Regions from separate parts of the Brevundimonas sp. SPF441 genome, predicted to be linked through region 2. Evidence: riboswitches for the same ligand, from Rfam matches in the RefSeq annotation. Region 2 holds a riboswitch; the other holds the start of a gene.

Region 1 (12,010 bases), on a different contig from region 2:
AGACCAGAGGATACCATGGCCGAAGCCACCGCCGCCTACGACGTCGTCATCATCGGCGGAGGCCCTGGCGGCTATAACGCCGCGATCCGGGCGGGCCAGCTGGGCCTGAAGGTCGCCTGCGTGGAGATGCGTTCGACGCTGGGCGGAACCTGCCTGAACGTCGGCTGCATGCCATCCAAGGCTCTGCTGCATGCCTCGGAACTGTGGAATGCCGCAAACACCGAGTTCGCCAAGATCGGCATCGAGGTCCAGCCCAAGCTGCACCTGGGCCAGATGCACAAGGCCAAGGACGACAGCGTCACGGCCCTGACCAAGGGGATCGAGTTCCTGTTTAAGAAGAACAAGGCCGACTGGATCAAGGGCAAGGGCAAGATCGTCGGAAAGGGCAAGGTCGAGGTGACCGCCGCCGACGGCTCGGTCCAGACGCTGGACGCCAAGAACATCGTCATCGCCACCGGCTCGGAGCCGACCCCGTTGCCGGGCGTCGCCTTTGAAGACGGCAAGGTCATCGATTCCACCGGCGCCCTGTCGCTGCCGGCCGTGCCCAAGAAGCTGATCGTGGTCGGCGCCGGCATCATCGGCCTGGAGCTGGGTTCGGTCTGGCGCCGTCTGGGCGCCGAGGTCACTGTGGTCGAGTTCCTGGACCGGATCACACCCGGCATGGACACCGAGGTCGCCACCGCCTTCCAGCGCATCCTGACCAAACAGGGCATGAGCTTCAAACTGGGCGCCAAGGTCACGGGCGCCAAGTCGGGCAAGGACGGGGTGGAACTAACCGTCGAGCCGTCGGCCGGCGGCGCTGCCGAGACGATCAAGGGCGATGTGGTGCTGGTCGCCATCGGCCGTCGTCCGTACACGGACGGTCTGGGCCTGGAGAGCGTCGGCGTGACGCCGGACAAGCGCGGCTTCATCGACCATGACCACTTCAAGGTGGCGGATGGCGTCTGGGTGATCGGCGACGTGACCCACGGTCCGATGCTGGCCCACAAGGCGGAAGAAGACGCGGTCGCCGTGATCGACACCATCGCCGGCAAATACGGCCACGTCGACTATGCGCTGGTCCCCAGCGTCGTCTACACCTTCCCCGAAGTGGCCTGGGTCGGTCAGACCGAGGACCAGCTGAAGGCGGCCGGCGTTCAGTACAAGAAGGGCAAATTCCCCTTCACCGCCAACAGCCGCGCCAAGATCAATCACGAGACCGACGGCTTCGTGAAGGTTCTAGCCGACGCCGCGACTGACAAGGTGCTGGGCGTCCACATCATGGGCCCGCAGGCCGGCGAGATGATCCACGAGGCGGCCATCACCATGAGCTTCGGCGGCGCGTCGGAAGACATCGCCCGTACCTGCCACGCCCACCCGACCCGTTCGGAAGCCGTCCGTCAGGCGGCCATGGATGTCGAAGGCTGGATGATGCAGGCCTGATCCGAAACGGCTCGAGACTCCAAGCAAGGCCCGGATGGCGACGTCCGGGCCTTCGTCACATCAGGCCAGACCCTTCAGCCGATAAAGCGCCTCCAGCGCCTCGCGCGGGGTAAGGTCGTCGGGGTCCACGTCACGCAGGGCCAGTTCCACGGGGGAGGGGCCGCGTATCGGTTCCGGCTCGGCGACGGCGAACAGGGGCAGGTCGTCCAGTCGGGCGGCGGCGGCCTTTTCGCCTTCCAGCCGGTTCAGCACCGAGCGAGCGCGGGCGACGACGGAGGCTGGGACGCCGGCTAGTTTGGCGACCTGAACGCCGTAGGAACGATCGGCGGCGCCGGGCGCCGCCTCGTGCAGGAAGACCAGCTCGCCGTTCCACTCGCGCGCGACCATGGACAGGTTGCAGACGTGATCCAGCCGCGTCTCCAGCTGGGCCAGCTCGTGATAATGGGTGGCGAACAGGGTGCGGGCGCGATTGGTCTCGTGCAGGGCCTCGGCCGTGGCCCAGGCGATGGCCAGACCATCGTAGGTGGCGGTGCCGCGCCCGATCTCGTCCAGAACGACGAAGCTTTGCGGCGTGGCCTGGGTCAGGATGGCGGCGGTCTCGACCATCTCCATCATGAAGGTGGAGCGGCCGCGCGCCAGGTCGTCGCCGGCGCCGACGCGACTGAACAGACGGTCCACCACGCCCAGCCGCATGGACCGAGCGGGCACGAAGGCGCCGGCCTGGGCCAGGATCACCAGAAGCGCGTTTTGGCGCAGGAAGGTCGATTTACCGGCCATGTTCGGGCCAGTGACGATGGCGAGGCGCGATCCGTCCTGACCCGACCCGTCCAGCCGGGCGTTGTTGGGGGTGTAGGGATCGCCGCCCGCCTTGACCGCCGCCTCCACGACGGGGTGGCGGCCGGCCTCGACGCAGAAGGTCAGGGTGTCGTCCACGATCGGGCGGGTCGCGCCGACTTCCTGGGCCCATTCGGCGAGGGCGGCGTGGGCGTCCAGTTCGGCGAGCGCCTCGGCGACGGCCTGCAGCGGCTGGGCCAGCCGGGCGGCCTCGCGTCGCCAGCCCTCGAAGGTCTCGCCTTCGATGGCGAGCGCCCGGTGGCCGGCCTGGCTGATCTTGGCGTCCAGTTCCGACAGTTCGACGGTGGTGAAGCGGACCTGGGCCGCCAGGGTCTGGCGGTGGATGAAGAGGCTGTCGGGCCCGGCGCGGAGCAAGGCTTCGGCGGCCTTGGCGCTGGTTTCGAGGAAATAGCCCAGCAAGGCGTTGTGCTTGATCTTGAACGGCACGCCGGACTCGGCGACGGCGCGGGCCTCCAGATCGGCGACGACGCGGCGGCTGTCGTCGCGCAGGGTGCGGGCGGCGTCCAGTTCGGGGCGATAGTCGGGGCGCACATAGCCGCCGTCGCGGGCCAGATGGGACGGCTCGTCCACCAGGCCGTCGATCAGGTCGGCCTTCAGCCGCGAGACGTCGGCAGACAGGGTCAGCCGGTCCAGCGCCGAGGCGATGCGGCGCGGCTGGCCGGTCAGGGGATCGACCTGACCCACGAACAGACCGGCGACGCCCTCCGCGATCGACAGGCCGGTGCGCACGGCGGCCAGGTCGCGCGGGCCGCCCCGACCCAGCGCCAATCGTCCGACGGCGCGGGCGATGTCGGAGGAGGCCTTCAACGCGTCGCGCAGATCGCGACGCAGATCGCGGCGCTCCAAGAGCCATTCGACGGCGTCGAGCTGCTCGTTGATGGCCAGGGGATCGCGCAGGGGCCGGGCGATGCGTTCGGCCAGGGCCCGGGCGCCGCCCGAGGTGACGGTGCGGTCGATGCAGGCGAGCAGGCTGCCCTCGCGCTCGCCGCGCTGGGTGCGATCGATCTCAAGACTGGCGCGGGTCGCAGGGTCGATGGCCAGAAAGCCGCTTTCGCCCAGACGGCGCGGCGGGGCCAGGGCAGGGACCTTGCCGGCTTGGGTCGTCTCCAGATAGGCGGCGATCAGACCCAGCGCCGAGACCTCGGCCTCCTCGAAAGCGCCGAAGCCGTCGAGCGCCGAGACGCCGTACAGGCGTTCGACGCGGGCGCGCGCGGCCTGGGGTTCGGCGATGGCGCCGGCCAGCGCCTGGACCACGCCGCCCGAGCCGTCCAAGGCGTCGCGGGTGGTCTCGTCAGAATACATACGGTCGGTGACCAGGACTTCAGACGGGCGGAAGGCGGCCAGGGCCGCGCCCAGGTCTTCGATAGAACAGGCGACGCTGTCGACCGCGCCGGACGACAGTTCGACCACGGCGACGGCCGCCCGACCTTTACGCACCGCGACCGCCGCCAGACGGTTGGCGCCGCGCGCGTCCAGCAGGCTGTCCTCGGTCAGGGTGCCGGGGGTGACGACCCGGACCACGCCGCGATGCACCACGGCCTTGCCGCCGCGCTTCTTGGCTTCGGCGGGGTCTTCCAGCTGTTCGCAGATGGCGACCTTGTGGCCGATGCGGATCAGGCGGGCGAGATAGCCCTCCATCGCATGGACCGGCACGCCGGCCATCGGAATGTCCTCGCCCTGATGCTTGCCGCGCTTGGTCAGGGTGATGCCGAGCGCCGCCGCCGCGACCTCGGCGTCCTTGAAGAACAGCTCGTAGAAGTCGCCCATGCGGAAGAACAGGATGGCGTCCGGCTGGCCCGCCTTGGCCGTCAGATATTGCGCCATGAACGGCGTCGCGCCTTCCAACGAGGCGGCGATTTCCGGGGGATGAGAGACGGGGGCGTTCATGTGGCCACAGGGTGACGGATCGCGCCCGGCGGCTCAAGGCCGTTGACCGGCTCTTGCACAGGCTTGTCGGCCCTGCGATAGGCCGCGTCAGGCGGTTAAGGGAACACGGTGTGACGCCGTGGCTGTGCCCGCAACTGTAGGCGGCGAGAGCGTCGTCCGTCCGGGGTTTCGATCCCGGCGCCACTGGGCAACTGGGAAGGCGAGGACGGCGGTTTACGACCCGCAAGCCAGGAGACCTGGCCGCCGACGTCGCTCGCTCCTGTCCGGGACCAGACAGCAGCGCGGTTTCTCCGTGGAAGCGACCCGACCTTGCGCCGTCCAGACCCTTAAGCGGTCTGGCGGGTCGGTTCGCTCATGACGGTCTCTCGCGCGCATTCGCGGGACCGAACACGGGGGTATCGCTCAATGAAGCGTTCCATTCTTCTTTCGACGGCGGCGATCGCGGCCGCCTTCGCCGCACCTGCCTTTGCCGAGGACGCGACCCAGCTGGACCAGGTGATCGTCACCGCCACCCGCATCCCGGCCATCGTCGCCGACACGCCCGGCGCCCGCGTCATCGACGGCAAGATCATCGCGCAGCGCGGCGCGATCTTCGCCGCCGACATCCTGGCCGATGTGCCGGGTCTGTCGGTGACGCGTTCGGGCGCCTTTGGCGGTGTAGCCCAGGTGCGGATGCGCGGCGCGACGCCCGGCAAGACCCTGGTCCTGGTCGACGGCGCGCCGGTCAACGATGCGGCCGAGCCGAACGGCGCCTATGATTTCTCCAGCTTCGAGCTGGCCGATATCGCGCGGATCGAAGTGCTGAGCGGCCCGCAGTCGTCGCTGTGGGGATCCGACGCCATTGGCGGGGTGATTTCCTTCACGACGCAAGAGATCGACGGCCTGCGCGCCGAGGCCGAGGCCGGCAGCTTCGACACCGTGCGCGGCCGCGTGTCGGCGGGCGTCGCCAACGAGACCTACGCCTTCAGCGCCTATGCGTCGCGCTTCGACACCGACGGGATTTCGGCGGCGGACGAGGCGGACGGCAACACCGAGGCCGACGGCTTCCGTAGCACGACGCTCGGCGCCAAGGGTCGCTATGTCCTGTCCGATGCAGTCAAGGTCGATGGATCGGTGCGCTGGAACAAATCCAAGGCCGATATCGACGGCTTCCCGGCGCCGAACTATGCGCTGGCCGACACCGACGACACCCAGGAAAGCGAGCAGTGGTCGGGCTTTGGCCGGGTGACGGCCAAGGCGTTCGGCCTGACGCATCAGTTCAGCGTCTCGGCGTCGGATTTGGATCGCAGCTCGGTCAGCGGCGGCTTCGGCTCGACCTTCACCGGCGACCGTCAGGCCTATCGCTGGCAGGCGAACGGCCAGGCGCAGGACATCGACTATGCGTTCGGCGTCGAGCGGAACGAGGCCTCGGCGGCCCTGTCGTCAGGCCTGTCGCGCGACCTGTCGATCACCTCGGTGTTCGGCGTGGCCCAATACGATGTCGGCGCGCTGAACCTGACCGGCGGACTGCGTTATGACGACACCGACGATTTCGGCTCCAAGACGACGGGGCGGGTGTCGGCGGCCTATGATCTGGCCGGGGGTTTCATCCTGTCGGGCGCCTATGGCACAGGCTTCAAGTCGCCGACGGTCAGCCAGGCGGTCTGCGACTTCTGCTTTGCGCCTCGGCCCTATCCCGAGCTGAAGCCGGAAACGGCCGACAGCGTCGAGGTCGCCCTGGGCTGGGCCTCGGCCGACGGACGGTTGGACGGGCGGGCGACCCTTTATCGCCTGAATGTCGAGGACCAGATCACTTATTCGGCCGGTCGCTACATCAATGTCGCCAAGACGCGTTCGGACGGGTTCGAGCTGGAAGGCCGCGCCCTGCTGGGCGGCGGCTTCGACCTGACCCTGGCCTATGCCTGGACCGACGCGACGGACCGCACGACAGGCGCGCGCCTGCTGCGAGTGCCGGAACACGCGGGTTCGGCGACCCTGGGCTGGACGGGCGACCGTCTGTCCGGCGCGCTGACCGTGCGGGCGGAAGGCGATCAGGACGATTCGGGCGGCTTCTCGACCGTGGCGCGCGACGGCTTCGTCACCGCCAATCTGAACGCGGCCTATGAACTGACCGATCAGGTCACGCTGACGGCGCGGATCGAGAACCTGGGCGACGAACACTATCAGCAGGTGTTCGGATACGGCGAGCCGGGACGGTCCGGCTATGTCGGGATCAGGCTGCGCTACTGATCCGGGCGCGGGCGTCGGCGGTGAAGGCCGCCGGCGCCTCGAGCGCCAGGGCCGACCAGTCTAGATTGGGACAGGGGGCGTGGGCGGCGGCCAGGATGGCGCGCAGTTCGGCGGCCGAGGCGACGCTGGCCACGACCTTGTCGACGCCGGGAAGGGCCAGGGCGTAACCGAGCGCCGCCTGCATCGGATCGCAGCGCTGCTCGGCCAGACGCCGGCGCGTGCGCGACAGGGCCTGGGCATGACTGGCCAGTTCGGTGGGCAGATCGTCGCCGCCGGCGAACAGCAGGCCGCCAGCGAAGACCGAAGACAGATGAACCGAGGCGCCTGTGTCGGCGATGGCTTCCAGCACGCCGTCCTGGGCCGCGCGCTGGTCCAATAGGCTGCAGGGCACCTGGACCACATCGGCTTCCAGACGGCGGGCCAGAAGCGCGGGGCCGTCCTCGATCGTGGCGCAGAAACCGATGCGGCGGAACAGGCCGCGATCCTTCAGGCTGCGGGCGCGATCCCACAGGGCGCGGCCCTCGGCGCCGGCCAGATCGGCGGCGTTGGAAATCAGAAGCACGTCACCGCGCGGTAGGCCCATCCGCTCCAGCGAACGACGAGCGCGGGCCTCGACCCGGTCCAGACCTTCGCTGAGCGGCACGGTGCGGACCGTGACCTGGAAAGGCGAGGGGAAGGGCCAGGCCTGGCCCAACAGGCGTTCGCCGTCGCCCTCGGGCCGGGTGGCGATCAGCTTGACCCCGGCGTCGGCTCCGGTTTGCAGCAGAAAACGCATGGCTTCCTCGCGAGCGCCGGACGGCGCGCTCATGAAGGCGCCGGGCGCGCGCTCGGGCTCGGTCACCACGGCGAGGGCCAGGCGATGGATGGGCGACGACGCCGAAGGTGTGGCGGGGGAATACGACACGCCCGACACTATGATCGCCAATGCTTAAGGGACGCTGAGCGAGACCTTAAGCGAACCCTACTTATCCACCGCTGATATGCGCACTGAGGCGAAAATCAGGCGTCGGCGTCAGGCTGCAAGTCCGGGTGGGCCGAGGCGAAGGCGGGGTGGGCCAGGGCGGTCTGTTCGACCGCCAGCAGACGCGGCCAGGGCGACAGGTCCATGTTGAAGCGCCGCGCCGAATACATCTGCGGAATCAAATAACAATCGACCAGGGTCGGGGCGTCGCCGAAGCTCCATCCGGCGCCGTGGCGGGCGACCAAAGCCTCCAGCGCGTCGAAGCCCGGCGCGATCCACCGGGCCGCCCAGGCGTCCACGGCGGCCTGATCGGCGTTCAATTCAGACCGGATGGCCTTCAACACGCGCAGATTGTTGAGCGGATGAATGTCGCAGCCGATCAGCGCGGCCATGGCGCGCACGTTCGCCCGGTCGTTCGCCCCCTTCGGCAGCAGAGCCGGGTCGGGGCGGGTTTCCTCCAGCCATTCCAGAATGGCCGGGCTCTGGGTCAGGACCATATCGCCGTCCTGGAGGGCGGGGACCATGCCCTGCGGGTTCAGCGCCACATAGTCGGGCGTCTTCTGTTCGCCCTTGCGCAGGTCGTGAGCGGCGTTGTCGTAGGTGATCCCCTTCAGGTTCAGGGCGATGCGGACCCGGTAGCTGGCGCCCGAGCGCCAGTAGCCGTGCAGGATCATGGCTGGATCTCGAAGCTGAGCGTTTCCAGACCGTCGATGGTGACGACCACGCGGTCGCCCGGCTTGACCGGGCCGACGCCGGACGGGGTGCCGGTGAAGATCAGGTCCCCGGGTTGCAGCGACCACAGGGCGGCGGCGGCCGCGACGATCCGGTCGGGGTTCAGAATCATGTCGTTCAGGACGCTGTCCTGTCTGGTTTCGCCATTGACGCTCAGGCGGATGGCGCCATCGGGCGACGGCAGGTCGCCCAGGGTGATGGGACCGCAGGGCGCGGACTGATCGAACCCCTTGGCGGCGTCCCAGGGCCGGCCGGCGGTCTTGGCCTCGGCCTGAAGATCGCGGCGGGTCAGGTCGCAGCCGACGGCCCAGCCGACGATAGCGACGCCGCCATCCTTGCCCGGCCCGATCGCGGCGACCAGTTCGGCCTCGTAGTGCAGGTTCGCGGTGGCCGACGGATAGGATGGGTTCGCGCCGTCGGAAACGATGGCGTCGCCCGGCTTAGTGAAGAAGAAGGGCGTCTGTTTGTCGGGGTCCGACCCCATTTCGCGCGCATGGGCGGCGTAGTTCTGGCCCACGCACAGAATGCGGCGAACGGGGAACCGCTGGCCCGATCCGACGATCGGCAAGGACGGGGCGGGGCGGGGCGCGAACAGCCATTGGGTCATGGCGACCGTTCTAGTGCGGCGAAAAGCCCGTGGCGAGAGGCGCACAGCCGACCCACCTAACGGAACCTCGTTGCGCATGTGGCGTTGCAACACGGGGTTCTCTATTCTACCGCCAAGCTTTCAACGGAGCGCGCACCATGGCCACCACCAAGGCTCGAGAAGATATCAAGGCCGACCTGAAGACCCTCAAAGAGGATCTGAAGACCGGCGCCCGCGAAGAGACCCAACGCCTGCGCGACAAGGCCGCCGAGGCCGAGGCCAAGCTGCGCGCCAAGAGCGACGAAGTCCGCGAGCAGGCCCGCAGCTATTACGACGAGGCCCGCGTGAAGGGTCGCGAATATTATGACGACGCGGCCGAACGCTTCGATGAGGCGCAACGCTATGTCGTCGAGCGCGTGCAGGAGCGTCCGCTGCAATCGACCGCCGTGGCGCTCGGCGTCGGCGTCATCCTCGGCATGCTGCTGGCCGGCCGCCGTCGCTGATGTTCAAGGGCATCGTCAAAAAACTGGTGGCGACGGCTGTCGTCGCCGCCAGTGCTTTCCTGGCCGTCGTCTTCCTTGGCGTGGCCATCTTCTATGCGCTCAGCCTGACGCTGACGCCGCTCGGCGCGGCGGCCGTGACCTTTGGTCTGTTCGCCCTGGTCGCCCTGATCGTGGCGCTGGTCTTCCTGAAGGGCGACAAGCACGACGACGCCGAAGAGGAAGATGAGCCTGAGGGCCTGCTGGGCAAGGTGATCCACATCGTTCGCGAGCGGCCGATCGTCGGCGCCGTGGGCGGTCTGGGCGCCGCCTTCCTGTTGCTGCGCAACCCGGCTCTGGCGGCGATCGTCGCCAGCATGGTCGCGGATCGCAAGATGGATCAGGGCGGCTATTCGCGTCGTCGCCGTCGATAGGCGATGGAACGGCCAGGCGACCCTGGCGTTGATGATGCAGACCGACGAACGGCTCCCGGGTCGCCGACGGCAACATCAACTCAGGAGAGCTAAACCCATGATGCGCTGGGCAATTATCTTCCTCGTCGTGGCCCTCGTCGCGGCCGTTCTCGGCTTCGGCGGCATTGCGAACTTCTCGTTCGAGATCGCGAAGTTCGTCGCCGTCGTGGCCATTATCCTGTTCGTCATCGCCTTGGTGGCCGGCGGACTGCGTGGACGCGGCGCGCCACGACTTTAGGCTAATATACGAAGTCGAACGAGGGGCGGAGCCAAAGGCTTCGCCCCTTTTTCATGCGTAGAGCGGCCCGTTAAGAAAGAACTTTACAACACAAAGCAAATGAGTGATGTTGTCTCAACGGTTCGAGGAGGAGAGCATCATGACCCGCGAGACCCAAGCCATTCAGGACGACATCGCCTATATGCGCAGCCTGGCGCACGAGGGGCGGCATGCCCCCCTTCTGGCCGGGCCGATCCTCATAGCCGCGGCCGTGGTTTTCGGTGGCGCTAGTCTCGGGCAATGGGCGATTCAATCGGGCGCCGTTCAAGTGAATCCATGGGCTCAGTTGTGGTTGTGGATCGGCGCAGGCGTCGTCTTCGCAGTCGCCCTGAGTCTCTTGATCGGGCGTATGAAGGGAAAGCCCGGCATCAACTCAGCGGGAAACAAGGCAGTGGGAGCAGCTTGGTCCGGCGTAGGCTACGGAATCTTCGTAACCTGGCTGGCGCTGGTTGCCCTGTCCGTAAAGACCGGAAACTGGTCGTGGATGGCCGTGATGCCGACGACGGTGCTGGTTGCCTATGGCTCGGCCTGGATGATTGGCGCAGCGATGACCAAAACGCGCTGGATGTCGTTCACGGCCTTTGCGGCCTATGCCGGCGCGGTTGCCGTGGCTTGGTTCATCGACAGCCCCATGATTTATCTGGTCTTCACGATTGTCCTCGTCGCCATCGCGCTGGTCCCGGGCATCGTCCTGATGCGTCAGGAACCGTCGGAGGTGGTCTGAGCATGGCCGACGACTTCGACATCAGCCGGATCGACGACGTCATTCACGGGCGCATCCGGCTGGGGATCATGGCTTTTCTGTCCGGGGCCGGATCGGCCGACTTCACCACCCTGAAGACCCGGTTGCAGACCACGGACGGCAATCTGTCGGTCCATCTGCGAAAGCTGGAAGAGGCGGGGTTTGTCGCCGTCTCCAAGCGTTTCAACGGTCGCAAGCCGCTGACGGAGGCCAGTCTGACCGATCAGGGACGCGACGCCTTCGTCGCCTATCTGGATGCAATGGCGGGCCTGCTGCCAGAGCGGTGAACATAGGCTAGAAGCGCGGTCATGACCGACCGCCTTCACGCCTTCGAGGCCATCGACAACTTTCGGGACTATGGCGACTACGCCACGGCGGCCGGGCGGCGCGTGAAGCCCGGCCGTCTGCTGCGTTCGGCCCACCACGCGCGGGCCAGCGAGGCGGATCTGGAGCGGCTGAAGGCGCTGGACATCGGGGCGGTGGTCGATCTGCGCCGACCCGGCGAGCGCCGCGATCAGCCGTCGCGCCGGCCTGAAGGCTTCAGCGGACAGGTCATCGAGGGCGGCGTGGACGACGGCGCCGAGGCGCCGCACATCACCTTTCTGAAGACCGCCGATCTGACGCCGGACTCCGGGCGGCGCTTCATGACCCAGACCTATCGCACCCTGCCGTTCGACGCCTCGCATCAGGAGGTGTTCGGCCGCTATTTCCAGGCCTTGGCGGATCAGGCCGAAACTTCTCGAAATCGGGCGGTGGTGATCCATTGCGCGGCGGGCAAGGATCGGACCGGTTTTCTCGCCGCCCTGACCCACCATCTGCTGGGCGTGTCGCGCGACGACATGGTCGAGGACTATCTGCTGACCAACACCGCCGTCGATCTGGCGGGCCGGGCGCCCGGCATCGCCAGACAGCTGCACAAGATGACGGGTCGGGTCGCGTCGGACGACGCGATCGTGGCCTTTCTGGGGGTCGAGGCCGCCTATCTGGAGGCCGCATTCGCCGAGGTCGAAGCGCGGCACGGATCGGTGGACGCCTATCTGAAGGAGGCGCTGGGCGTCGATGCGACGCGCCGTGATCGGATCGTGGAGCGGCTGACCGCGTGAGCGAGGTTTTCAGCCACACTGTCACGCGCGACGCGCCCTGGGTCGATCCGGTCGCGGTGGCGGCGGGTCTCGGCGGCGGCGACGGCGCCTTGGCCCTGTTGTCGGACGGCGGGCCGGGCGGCCGCTGGTCCCATGTCGCCCAGGCGCCGGACGTCGCGCGGGTCGGCCCGGTGGATGACGCCGCGCCGTTCGAGGCGCTGCGGGATCCGCTGTTTGCCGCCGGCGCCGTCGGTCTGGCTGCCTATGACGCGGGCGCCCGGCCGG
Region 2 (12,010 bases):
ACCTTTCCGCGCCGTAGTAGAGGTCGCGGGACAGCTCCTCGCGCACGATCTCGGCGCCGGCGCTCAAGGCGCGCAGCTTGCCATTAGCGACCCGGCGCGACAGGGGCGCCATGCCGCAGTTGGTGGCCGGATAGAGCTTGTCGGCGTCCACAAACTGAAGCGCCTTTCGCAGGGTGTCGGCCACCGCTTCGGGCGTTTCGATCGTGTCGGTCGCGACGTCGATGGCGCCGACCATCACCTTCTTGCCCCGGATCAGTTCGATCAGATCCATCGGCACGCGCGAGTTCTGGGCCTCGAGCGAGATGATGTCGATGCTGGAGGTCCGAAGCTTGGGGAAGGCCTCTTCGTACTGCCGCCATTCCGAGCCGAGCGTCTTCTTCCAGTCGGTGTTGGCCTTGATGCCGTAGCCGTAGCAGATGTGGACCGCCGTTTCGCACCTCAGCCCCTCGGCCGCCCTCTCCAGGGTCGCCACGCCCCAGTCGTTCACCTCGTCGAAGAAGACGTTGAAGGCGGGCTCGTCGAACTGGACGATGTCGACGCCGGCGGCCTCCAGTTCGCGGGCCTCCTCATTGAGGATCTTGGCGAACTCCCAGGCCAGTTTTTCGCGGCTGCCGTAATGGTCGTCATACAGGGTGTCGATCATCGTCATCGGCCCGGGCAACGCCCATTTGATCGGCTGGTCGGTCTGGGCGCGCAGGAACTTGGCGTCCTCGACGAAGACCGATTTCGGACGGCTGACGGCGCCCACGACCACCGGGACGCTGGCGTCATAGCGATTGCGGATTCGCATGGTCTTGCGGTTCTCGAAATCGACGCCGTCGAGGTGTTCGATGAAGGTCGTGACGAAATGCTGGCGGGTCTGTTCGCCGTCGCTGACGATGTCGATGCCGGCCCGGCGCTGATCGTCCAGCGACAGGCGCAGGGCGTCACGCTTGGCCTCGATCAGGTCATCGCCTTGCAGCTTCCAAGGCGACCAGAGCGTCTCGGGCTCGGCCAGCCAGACGGGTTTGGGCAGGCTGCCGGCGGTCGAGGTCGGGAGAAGGGTTTTCATGAGGGGAGACTCTGAAATCTGGAAACTGATCAGGCGGCGGCGAAGGCGGCCGACCATTGGTCGAGACGGGCGCGGTGCGGCTTGATGAACCGCTCCTCGACGAAACGGCCCTGCTCGACGGCCAGCCGACTGCGCTCGTCGCGGTCGTAGACGATGCGGGTCAGCGAATAGTCCTGCGCCTTCAGGCTGGGCTGATACTGCTCGGTCGCCGGGGAGTTGGCGTTGTAGATTTCGGGCCGATAGATCTTCTGGAAGGTCTCCATCGTGGCGATGGTGCTGGCCAGTTCGAGGTCGGTGTAGCCGCCGGTCAGGTCGCCGATATGGTACAGGGCGAACGGCGCCACGCTGCCCGGTGGCATGAAGTAGCGGACCTTCATCCCCATCTTCTCGAAATACCGGTCGGTCGGCGAGAAGGCGTCGTTGGCGTATTCCAGGCCCAACACGGGATGGTCGAAGCCGGTGCGATGATAGGTCTTGTTGCTTGAGACGCTGAGGCAGATGACCGGTGCCTTGGCGAAGTTGTCGCGATAGGCGCGCGACGTCAGAAAGTGCCGGAACAGCTTGCCGTGCAGATCGCCGAAATCATCCGGCACGCCGCCGTTCGGATGCGCCTTCAGGTGTTCGGGCAGGACTACGCTGAAGTCGTAGTCACGGACATAGGAGGAGAAGTTGTTGCCCACGACCCCCTCAATCCGCCGGTTCGTCTCCTTGTCGATGATCGTCGTTTGCAGGATTTCGATCAGCGGAAAGGCGTCGTCGCGCTCCGAGCAAAGACTCAACTCGACCGAGACGATCTGAAGCTCCAGTGCATAGCGATCGCCCCTCGGATTGTCGTGGTGCGCCAGCGAGTTGAAGCGGTTGTCGATCATCCGCAGGGTGTTGCGCAGATTGTCCCGGCGGCTCTCGCCTCGCGCCAGGTTCGCGAAATTGGTGGTGATCCTCGTCGTCTCGGCGGGCCGATAGTCTTCGTCGAGCGCGGTCCGCTTGATCCTGAATGTGAAGTCGGTGCTCGCCATGGTCTCTGCCGTTGATGCTGTGGCGAGACAGCGGACAGGGACGCGCGACCGCTCGCGCGCAGTCGTCCCGTCGCGGCGTTCATGCGACCTGACCGGACACCCCGCCGGAGGACGTTATCTGTCGGGGCAGGTCTCCTGGCTCACGGGTCACGGCTTCGGGCCCGGCCTTCCCAACGTCCGAAGACGTCAGTGACACGAAATGGACCTTCGGCTCGCCGCTCACAGTTGCGGGGGCAGCGCCGGCATCACACCGGCTTCCCTCTTAGCCCCGCATCGCCCGGAAGCGACGCGCAGAACCTCGACCTGTTCATGAGACCCGCACTCGACGCCGAAGTCAAGAAACCCATAAGGATATCCTTATGTGTTTGGCCGGCGTTCGCCTAGCCGTCGTCAATCCGACCGAAGAACCGGCGCCGGGCGTCGCGACAGGGCGTGCAGGGCCGCCACACCGCCGCCCAGAGCCGCGACGCCCGTGGCGCTGGTGAGAAGAAGAACGACGCCGGTCCAGTCCACACTCCATGTCGCCTTGAACGCGAGGATCACGACAGGCCAGGCGCCGGCGGCGCCGAGAAGGAGGCCGGCCAGACCGGCGATGGCGCCGACCAGGCTGTATTCAACGAGGTAGGCGCTCAGGATCTGGGCGTGGGAGCCGCCCAGCACCTTGAGGACGGCGGCCTCGCGCGCCCGCTCGCGCACGCCCGCCGCAATAGCTCCGATAAGAACGAGCAGGCCCGCGAGACCGGCGACGGCCGCGGCCCCGCGAATGGCCAGGGCGAGGCGGTCGAACAGGGTGGCGGCGGCCTCAAGCTGCTCGCGGACGCTGATGATGTTCACCTCTCGGAAGTCTGCGCCCAGCGCCTGGGTCAGGACTCGTTCTTCGGCGCGGGAGGCGCGGGCGATAGCGACGCTGCGCGGATTGGCGCCCTCGATGGCGGCGGCGTTGAGGACGAGCATGAAGTTGGTCCCGAACCCGCCCGGCTCGGTGCGACGAAGGGCGGCGATGCGCACGTCCATCTTGCGGCCCAGCAGTTGCAGGGTCAGGCTGTCGCCCACCTTGAGATCGGCGGCCTTGGCCAGATCTTGCGAGAGGGCGATCTGAGGCGGACCGGCGTAGTCGGCGGACCACCATTCGCCGGACACGACATTCGCATCGTCCGGCGCGCCGGCCAAGGCGGAGAGAAGAATGTCCTGATCGAAGGCCCAGCGTTCGCCTTGAGGCAGGGCGTCCACATCGACCGGCGCGCCCTTCAACCGCACGATCCGCCCGGTCAGCAGGGGAAGGCGCCGATAGCGATCCGGTCCGGGCGTCGCCATCACCTTCGCCACCGCCGCATCGAATGCGGCGCCGCGATCGGCGGGGATTTCCGTGAAGACGATGGATGGGGCTGATCGTGGTGCGACCTCGGTGATCTGGCCCAGCAGGCTGGACTGGATCAGGACCACCATCGCCAAAAGCGCGACACCCAGGCCGATGGCGGGGGAGGCGGTGCGCGCCGCCGAGCGCGGGCCGGCGAGATTGGCCAGCCCCAGCCGCACCGCGCCGCCGGCGTGTCGTCTCAAACGCCCGGCCAAAAAGGCCGCCGCACGGCCGAGCGCCCACAGAAGGGCGAAGGCGACGACCGTTCCGCCGATCAAGGCGGCCGCAGCAAGTTTCGACGGTGCGGTCCAAAGAGCCAGACCCGCCAGTCCGATCGCGGCCAGGACAGCAAAGACCAGTTCGACGCCGAGGACGGGTCGGTCGGTGAGCTGGCGACGGAACAAGGCGGAAGGCGGTGTGGCGCGGGCGCGGGCTAGGGGCGCGAGCGCGAAGGCGGCGGCCGCCAAAAGGCCGAATGTTCCGGCGTTAACCAGAGGCGCCGGATAGACCGCAAAGAGGGCGGGGATGGGCAGGCTGTCCTTCGCCAGCACGCCGATGACCAGCGGTGAGACGGCCCCGATCAACAGCCCGATAGCGACCCCGACGGCGGCCAACACGCCGATCTGGATCAGATAGATGTCGCGGATCAGCCCGCCCTCGGCACCCAGAGCCTTCAGCGTCGCGATCGACGGTTTGCGCCCCTCAAGATAGGCCGAGACAGCGCCCCCGACACCGAGTCCTCCAGCCACCAGGGACGCCAGACCGATGAAACCCAGGAAATACTCCAGCTGATCGATCAGCCGTCCAGCGCCGGCGGCGGCCTCCGACCGATCCCGGGCTTCAAGCCGACTCTGTGGAAACTGTTTTTCGATGCTTGTGATGGCGGTCTTGGGATCGACGCCGGCGGGAAGGGCGATGCGCACCGCCTCGCCAAACAGGCCGCCGGGCGCGAGCAGGCCGGCCTGTTCGATGGCGGGAACCGTCGTCACCACGCGCGGCCCGAGCGCAAAGCCCCGGCCAAGTCGGTCAGGTTCGGCCAGAAGGACGGCGCGGGCGACGTACCGCGCGCCGCCGACGGTGAAGGTGTCGCCGAGCTTGAGATTCAATCGGTCCAGCAGGCCCTGTTCGACGACGGCCCCCGCTATGCCGTTCTCGACGCGCAAGGCCGTGGCCAGATCAGGGGCGCCCGACAGTTTGACCGCGCCGACCAAGGGATAGGCGGCGTCGACCCCGCGCATATCGACCAGACGACGCTGGCCGGTTCCGGTTTCGGCCATGCCGTTGACTCGCACAGAATAGGCCACGGGCCCCAGGGCGGCGAAGGCGGCGCGTTGGTCAGGGCTGAACCGGCCTTGGTCGAGGCTGAACACCACGTCGCCGCCGAGAATCTCCCGCGCCTGACTGGCCAGCCCTTGGCGGAAGGCCTCTGCGGTCGATCCCGAGGCGGCGATTGCCGCCACGCCCAGCGCCAGACAGGCCAGAAAGATACGGAATCCCGCAATTCCGGAACGGAGTTCGCGGCGGGCGAAGCGGAAGGCGAGCCTCATGCAGAGGCCTGCGCCGGGGCGACGACCTGGCCGTCGCGCATCGTCACGATCCGATCCGCACGCGCGGCGAGACGGTCGTCGTGGGTCACCATGACAAGGGCGGCGCCGCTGTCGCCAACCAGGTCGAACAGCAAGTCGGCGACCAGGGCACCGTTGGTCCCGTCCAGATTTCCGGTCGGTTCGTCAGCGAAGAGAAGCTCCGGGCCGATCGCCAGGGCGCGGGCCAGGGCGACGCGCTGCTGCTCGCCGCCGGACATCTGATGAGGATAATGCGACCGCCGGGCGCCCAGGCCGACCCGCTCCAGCCAGCTGCGCGCCAAGGCCACTGCCCCCGGTCTGTTGGCCAACTCCAGCGGCGCGGACACATTTTCCTCGGCCGTCATATTGGGCAGGAGGTGGAAGCTTTGAAAAACCAGAGCGGCGCGCCCCAGACGCAGGCGGGCGCGGCCGTCCTCGCCCAGCGCGGCCATATCCTGACCGAACAGCATGGCTCGGCCTCGAGTCGGGGTTTCCAGCCCTGCGGCGATGGAGATCAGCGAGGATTTGCCCGATCCGGAGGGGCCGACGATCGCTACCGTCTCGCCCGGCGCTACGACCAGGTCCACGCCACGAAGGATTTCCACGGGTCCTGCCGCCGAGGGCAGGGTGAGGACGACGCCGTCGAGGACGAGCGGAGCGGCTGAAGCCATCGATATGTCGCCTGCTGGATTGGGAGGAGGAAAGCTGGTCCCTATATGGGGGTGTAGATCATGACTCCAAAGCCCAGTTCGCCCATGCCGCCCATCCGCCGCCGCACGCTCTTGACCGGAGGGGTGGGGCTAGTCCTTGCCGGATGCAGCGCCTCGAAAGAGGACACGTCAAAGGTGCCGGCTGAGCCCTCGGTGTCGCCTTCACCCACGGCTGCACCTTCGGACGGACCCGAAAAAATCGTGACCCTGTTGGGCGATTCCATCACCGCCGGCTTCGGCCTGCCTTCGGCCGAGGCTCTGCCTGTGCGCCTGGAACAGGCGTTGAGGGCAAAGGGGCTCCGGGTGAGGGTTCGCGGCGCCGGGGTTTCGGGCGACACGACCGGCGGCGGACTGGCCCGGGTCGGCTACAGCGTCCAGGACGACACCGACCTGTGCATCGTGGCCCTGGGGGGCAATGACATGCTCCAGGGCGTCGATCCCAAAACGGTCCGATCCAATCTGGAGGCGATCATCGCCTCGCTGAAGGCGCGCGATATTCCCGTCCTGCTCGCGGGGATGAAGGCTCCGCCCCAGTACGGCGCCTACACCGCCGAATTCGACCGCATCTTCGCGGACCTGGAGCGCAACGAAGATGTTCCGACCTATCCCTTCCTACTGGAAGGGGTTGCCCTGGATCGCCGTTACAACCAGCCCGACGGCATCCATCCCAACGCCCAAGGGGTGCGCATCATCGCCGACGGCTTGGCGCCGGTCGTGGCGGCTGCACTGTCTGGGGGTTAAGGCAGGCGGCGAAGGTCATGGGATCGCCCTTGAACCCCCAGTCTCCCATCGCCATTCGGGTTTGTCCTTCCTGGGCGTTTCCTCCCAAACAGGCTTTCGGCCTCGTCGCCCTGTGCGACGGGGCCTATTTTTCTCTGAAACGACTCATGTCCGAGCAACCTATGCTCAAAGCCAACGACACCTTGCATCTGCGCTTCACGCTGAAGGGCGAAAGCGGCCCATTCTGGCAGACGAATGCGGATTGCTTCAGTCGGCGGCGGCAAGGCTCTGCTCGACGGCTTGGATCGCCAAATCGCCGCGCGCATGACCGATCTTCGCCGAGCGGGAAACGAGCGTTGGACTCTCGACTTCGAGGTGCGAGCCCGGCCATGATGGCACCACATGGCCCGTTCTATTTCGCAGATGGCACGAGTTCGGCATCTGTTGCACGAATAACATGCTGTAGCGAATAAGATTTTCGCCGCTTCTTGCCTAGGCGGCCGTTGCGATCTCTGACCCCATTAGTGTTGCAGAGGCAGTAGCCCACGGTGTTGGTTGTTCGTCCGATTTAAGGTCCCAATCGCTTCTGTGGATAACTCAGCGGCGTCAGTGCGTCGGCTCATGACTCCTTTGAGACGTTCGAAAGGTCCGCTTCATCGAGGCAGCCTCGGTTCGAGGCTGCCCTTCTTCAAAGCAGACGCGTGCAGCGTTAGGGAGTTGACGGACGTTTCACCTGCGACGTCGCGCGTGCTCGGCAGCCAATGTTGCAATGATGCGGAGGTCGCCTGGATTTACGTCCAGAGGCTCGTGCATTTGCGAGAGTGCGTAGGCGATGTCGTCGTCGTTGATTGAGAATGTTGGTGCTGTCGCGACTTGGACGACCCTCGGGTAACGGTGCCCCGAGAAGCGGTGGAAGAGCCAGGCGAAGCCAATCAAAAACGCGGCGTTGAGCGCGACCGGCAAAAAAGGAAACAACCACGTCGCCGCTGGTGCGCCGACGCCGGCAATAACCGGGATCAGAGCCGTTCCCCCGCCTGGCGGATGTAGACAGCGAAGAAGCGACATCATCGCGATGGCCGCTCCGACCGCGATTCCTGCACCGAGCATGGGGTCGGCGAGCAGGTGGGCGACCGCCACGCCAACGGCGGCCGAAACAACATTGCCGCCGAGCACAGGCCAAGGCTGTGCAAGAGGGCTTGCGGGAACGGCGAAGACGAGAACGGCGGAGGCTCCCATCGATGCGACCATCACCAAGGATGCTGGGCTGTCCGGTCCCAGTATCCATCGAGCGGCGAGCCCGGTCGCCCCTATCCCGATTAGGGCTCCGATGCAGGCGACAACACGATCGATGATGGTCGTGCCGGGCAGGATGGGTCGGAATAGCTGCATGGCGACTTCCTGCGTTCGTTGGGCGTTTCACACAGGGATTGCCCGTCTGCAATGCTTGACCTCGGTCATGGCGAAGATGCGGAGTTGATCCAGGGTCATGGGCGCAACCTAGCCCGCTCGCGCCGGAAAAACAGATGGATCGTTCGGCGGTCGCGAACGTTCTCAGCAACAATCTCCGTTGGATGGTCGATTGTCCAACCGTCAGGATGGCGATGAACCGAAAGTCCCGATGATGACCTCCTCCTTGAAACTGACCGGCCTGTTGGCTGTCGCCGCCCTCTTTGGCGCAGGACTTATGGCCTTCGCCCAGACGCCACGCTCCCCCTTCGATACGGAAATGGCCGAGGCCATGTCGCGCATGCACACCGCCATGACGATCGCGCCGACCGGCGATCCTGACCGCGACTTCGCCGCCATGATGATCCCTCACCATCAGGGCGCGGTCGACATGGCGCGGATCGAACTCGCCTACGGCAAGGACGAGCCGATGCGCCGTCTGGCCCAGGGGATCATCGTCGAACAGACCCAGGAGATCGCCTTGATGCAAGCCTTCCTCGACCGCTCGGCCACCCGCCCGACGTCCAACGCGCCCGCCGCACCTCATACCGGACACTGACCCATGACTTTCGTTTCGAAGACGCCCTTCGTCCTGGCGCTTGCCCTGATGGCATCCCCGGTCTTGGCCGATCAGGTTCCCGGCGCGGCGGCGGCGCCCGCCATCCCGATCAGCGGCCAGGATCGGTTCTATTCGGCCGACCAGTTCTCCAACACCGTCTCGGTGGTCGATCCCTCGACCAACAGCCTTCTGGGCGTGATCTCCCTCGGCGAGCCGACCCCGGCCAACCTCAGCCCGCTCTACAGGGGTCAGCTGCTGGTCCACGGCATCGGCGCGGCGCCGGACGGCAAGACGATCGCCGTGGTCTCGATCGGGTCGAACTCGGTCAGCTTCATCGACACGGCCACCAACGTCGTCAAACACACCACCTATGTCGGACGCTCTCCGCACGAGGCCTTCTTCACGCCTGACGGCAAAGAGGTCTGGGTCACGGTGCGGGGCGAGGCCTATATTTCGGTGCTGGACGCCGCGACCTATCAGGAAACCGCCCGGGTCGAGACGCCCAACGGGCCAGGCATGACCATCTTCTCGCCGGACGGCCGTTACGCCTACATCTGCTCCAGCTTCAGCCCCGAGACAGTCGTGGTCGAGACCGCGACCCGTCAGATCGTCGGTCGGGTGGCCCAGGCCAGTCCGTTCTGCCCAGACATCGCCGCCACGCCCGATGGGAACCAGGTCTGGATGACGCTGAAGGACGTGGGCAAGACGATGGTGTTCGACGCCCGTCCGCCGTTCGCCGTGCTTCAGACGCTCGACACCGGCCCGCTGACCAATCACGTCAACATCGTGCGAAATCGGGATGGTCAGTTCGCCTATGTCACGGTGGGGACCGAGAACGTTGTCAAGGTTTTCCGCACCGACACCTTCGACCCCGTGACCGCGATCGCGGTGGGGTCCCTGCCGCACGGTCTGTGGCCCTCCGGCGACGGCTCGCGGATCTACGTCGGACTGGAGAATGGCGACGGCGTGGCGGTCATCGACACCCTGGCCAATCGCGTGATCGCCACCGTGCCGGTAGGTCAGGGACCGCAGGGCGTCACCTATGTGCCGCGTGCGGTCACCGAGGGTGACGGCAGGGCCAACCTCATGCCCCTGGGCACCGCTCGCGCCTCGCATCAACTCGTTCTGACAGGCGAGGACGACGCCCGGTCGCAGGCGACCCTGTTCGAGCAGGGGCAGGTGCAGATGCTGCAGATCGCCGCCGCAGGCCTCGAACCCGGCAAGCCCTATGTCCTCGCCTTCGCCGAGACGGCGGACGGATCGGGGACGCTGCAGCCTCTGGCGAAGTTTATGACCAATCCGGCCGGGTCCGCGGTCGTCAATGCCGTGGGCCCGATCCGTCAGGTGGTCGCCGCCGACGCCGGCGCACCCCGCCGTTGGCTGGTCATCGCCTCGGGAACGCCCGAGGCGATCGGCCCGGTCGTCCAGAGACAGTCGGAATAGGACCGGCCGCCATGCGTATCGACAAGTTCGTGCATAGCTGCCTGCGCCTGACGATCGGCCAGGAGCGACTGCTCTTCGATCCGGGCAAGTTCTCGTTCGTCGACGGACGGGTCGATCCCGCTGTCTTTTCGGACGTCTCGACGATCGTCCTGACGCACGGCCATCCGGATCACATCGACCCTGATGCGTTGGGCAGGATCGTGCATGCGAGTGGCGCAACGCTCGTCGGCAACGGCGAGGTCGCCAACAAGCTCAGCGAGAAGGGCCTGTCGGTCACGGTCTTCGAAGAGGGTGAACGGATCTTCGGCGCGTTCCGACTGCAGGCTCAGGCGGTCGCGCATGAGCCCATCCTGTCGGACGAGAGCACGCAACTGACCGCCTTCCTTGTCAACGACGTTTTCCTCAACCCGGGCGACAGTTTCGACAGCCGTCTGGATCGATTCGTCGGCGTGGAGGTGCTGGCCCTTCCGGTGATGGCGCCCTTTCTGACCGAGCTCACCGCCCATGCCTTCGCCAAGCGGATGAAGCCGAAATCTGTCGTGCCGGTCCATGACGGCTACGCGCGCGACTATTTCCTCAAGCAGCGTTACGACGTCTACGAGCCCTATCTGGACAAAGTCGGGATTAAGCTGCACCGGCCGATGACGCCCGGAGACGGGTTTGAGGTCGCCGACCAATGACGATTGACGCAGCCTGAGTCTCCATCGGCTTCGCCTGACCACGCAGATTTATCTTGGTCAGTTGCACATGGGATGTCGCCTTCCTGGCGCGAGTTCAACTTCCGCTTCTGGCGCATTAGAGCCCAGCGCTTGGACCGCCGGCGGATACCTCACTCGTCCACCGGCTGATCAGGATCCGGAATGTACCGGATGATCCGATCGCCCATGTAGACCAGGACGGCACCCACCATGAAACCCACCGCGATCTGATGGTCCATAAATCTGGCTCCCATCAGCGCCAAGACCCCGATCATTACGAAGGCCACGCCCGCATAGCTGAAGTTTCGCGCCCACATGGTGATCCATATCGCTTGTTGATGAGGGGCCAAACGCATGCGCAACCTTTCACTTTCGGGGGGACGATTGGGGTATGATGGGAGCGCGAAGAGAGATTTTCGCGGCCATGGCCAGCGCTTCCCTTGAAAGGGGCAAACCAAGCGGTGGGTCCCCACGGCCTAGGCGCTCCGCCAAGGACGTAACGGCCAACTGGAAAATCTCACGCGTAGTGAGGCTCTGACCGGCGAGGGTCTTCAGGAAGGCGTACTGGAAGCCCGTGACTTCGAACTGGATGCCATAAATCCGGCCGTGCCCGCGCTCGGTTCTAAGATAACCGGACAGTGGCTCGTCCCGATCTATCATCGCTAAGGGGCATGCAAATAGGTTGTCGGCCAGCACACCGGAGAGCAAGACCTGCTCAGCAACATCTAGCCTCGCCGCTTGCGATCTCAGTTCGTCCCAAGCCGCCCGCGATATCGTCGCATTCACGGTCCGCCTCATGCGCCGCGGTGGAGGCCAGGTAAGATCTCTCCGCTCCAAGTGCGCCAGAAGGCGGCCCGCGGCCTCCAGTCGTCGCCGGACTGTCGCCTGGAGGTCAGGGTCGTGCATGCTCGAACGTTCCTGTTCCAGCCGGGCAACGACGTCCGCGTCAGCGACGATCGCAACGGGGACGTCTGACAATGAGAATGGTGGGGCGATCCCCGGTGCACCGATCATGAATGCTACTTAACGTCTGTCGACGTAAAGTCATCACCTCTCGACCACTGGCGGGATGGCAGCGGGTGAAGCGAGTAATTTACGGGACGTCCTGGCGCGAAACGTCCGCATTCTTCGTCAGGAAAGAAAGCTAAGTCAGGAGCAGCTCGCAGATGCTTCAGGGCTCCATCGGACCTATGTGGGATCGATCGAACGTAGCGAACGGAACGTTTCGCTGGACAGCTTGAACGCCTTGGCCACCGGCCTTTCTACCGAGGTCTGGAGCTTGCTTCAGCCAAAGCGAGACTAGAAGTCGCTACCGATTGGAATCCGGCTCTTCGACGGGTGCAATCCGGACGATTTCGGCTTCTGGAAGCGCGCCTAGTTCCTTCAAGTCTTGAAGGGCCCCGCTGTATTCAGCGAAGTACTCTCTCCAAGCCTTCATCCCGCCA

What was found. Region 2 has a riboswitch for cobalamin ahead of GGC30_RS00490 (DUF1852 domain-containing protein). Riboswitches for the same ligand answer to the same signal wherever they lie in the genome.
Region 1: linked by a shared signal. The riboswitch ahead of GGC30_RS04345 (TonB-dependent siderophore receptor) and the one ahead of GGC30_RS00490 (DUF1852 domain-containing protein) in region 2 are both predicted to bind cobalamin.

Annotation. Positions count from the first base shown of each region.
Region 1 covers NZ_WJWX01000004.1:74,049-86,058, forward strand. The annotation lists gene lpdA (dihydrolipoyl dehydrogenase) at 16-1,422, shown strand; gene mutS (DNA mismatch repair protein MutS) at 1,483-4,164, opposite strand; cobalamin riboswitch at 4,215-4,424, shown strand; gene GGC30_RS04345 (TonB-dependent siderophore receptor) at 4,570-6,393, shown strand; gene GGC30_RS04350 (aldo/keto reductase) at 6,377-7,297, opposite strand; gene maiA (maleylacetoacetate isomerase) at 7,393-8,028, opposite strand; gene GGC30_RS04360 (fumarylacetoacetate hydrolase family protein) at 8,025-8,693, opposite strand; gene GGC30_RS04365 (YqjD family protein) at 8,831-9,175, shown strand; gene GGC30_RS04370 (hypothetical protein) at 9,175-9,585, shown strand; gene GGC30_RS04375 (DUF1328 domain-containing protein) at 9,683-9,862, shown strand; gene GGC30_RS04380 (hypothetical protein) at 10,002-10,625, shown strand; gene GGC30_RS04385 (transcriptional regulator) at 10,628-10,930, shown strand; gene GGC30_RS04390 (tyrosine-protein phosphatase) at 10,952-11,746, shown strand; gene GGC30_RS04395 (anthranilate synthase component I family protein) at 11,743-12,010, shown strand, end outside.
Region 2 covers NZ_WJWX01000001.1:86,955-98,964, reverse strand. The annotation lists gene GGC30_RS00495 (methionine synthase) at 1-1,051, opposite strand, end outside; gene GGC30_RS00490 (DUF1852 domain-containing protein) at 1,081-2,067, opposite strand; cobalamin riboswitch at 2,175-2,383, opposite strand; gene GGC30_RS00485 (ABC transporter permease) at 2,458-4,971, opposite strand; gene GGC30_RS00480 (ABC transporter ATP-binding protein) at 4,968-5,660, opposite strand; gene GGC30_RS16395 (hypothetical protein) at 5,702-5,869, opposite strand; gene GGC30_RS00475 (arylesterase) at 5,901-6,440, shown strand; gene GGC30_RS00470 (HPP family protein) at 7,149-7,808, opposite strand; gene GGC30_RS00465 (DUF305 domain-containing protein) at 8,041-8,424, shown strand; gene GGC30_RS00460 (YncE family protein) at 8,428-9,867, shown strand; gene GGC30_RS00455 (MBL fold metallo-hydrolase) at 9,879-10,547, shown strand; gene GGC30_RS00450 (hypothetical protein) at 10,697-10,921, opposite strand; gene GGC30_RS00445 (helix-turn-helix domain-containing protein) at 11,635-11,868, shown strand; gene GGC30_RS00440 (hypothetical protein) at 11,875-12,010, opposite strand, start outside.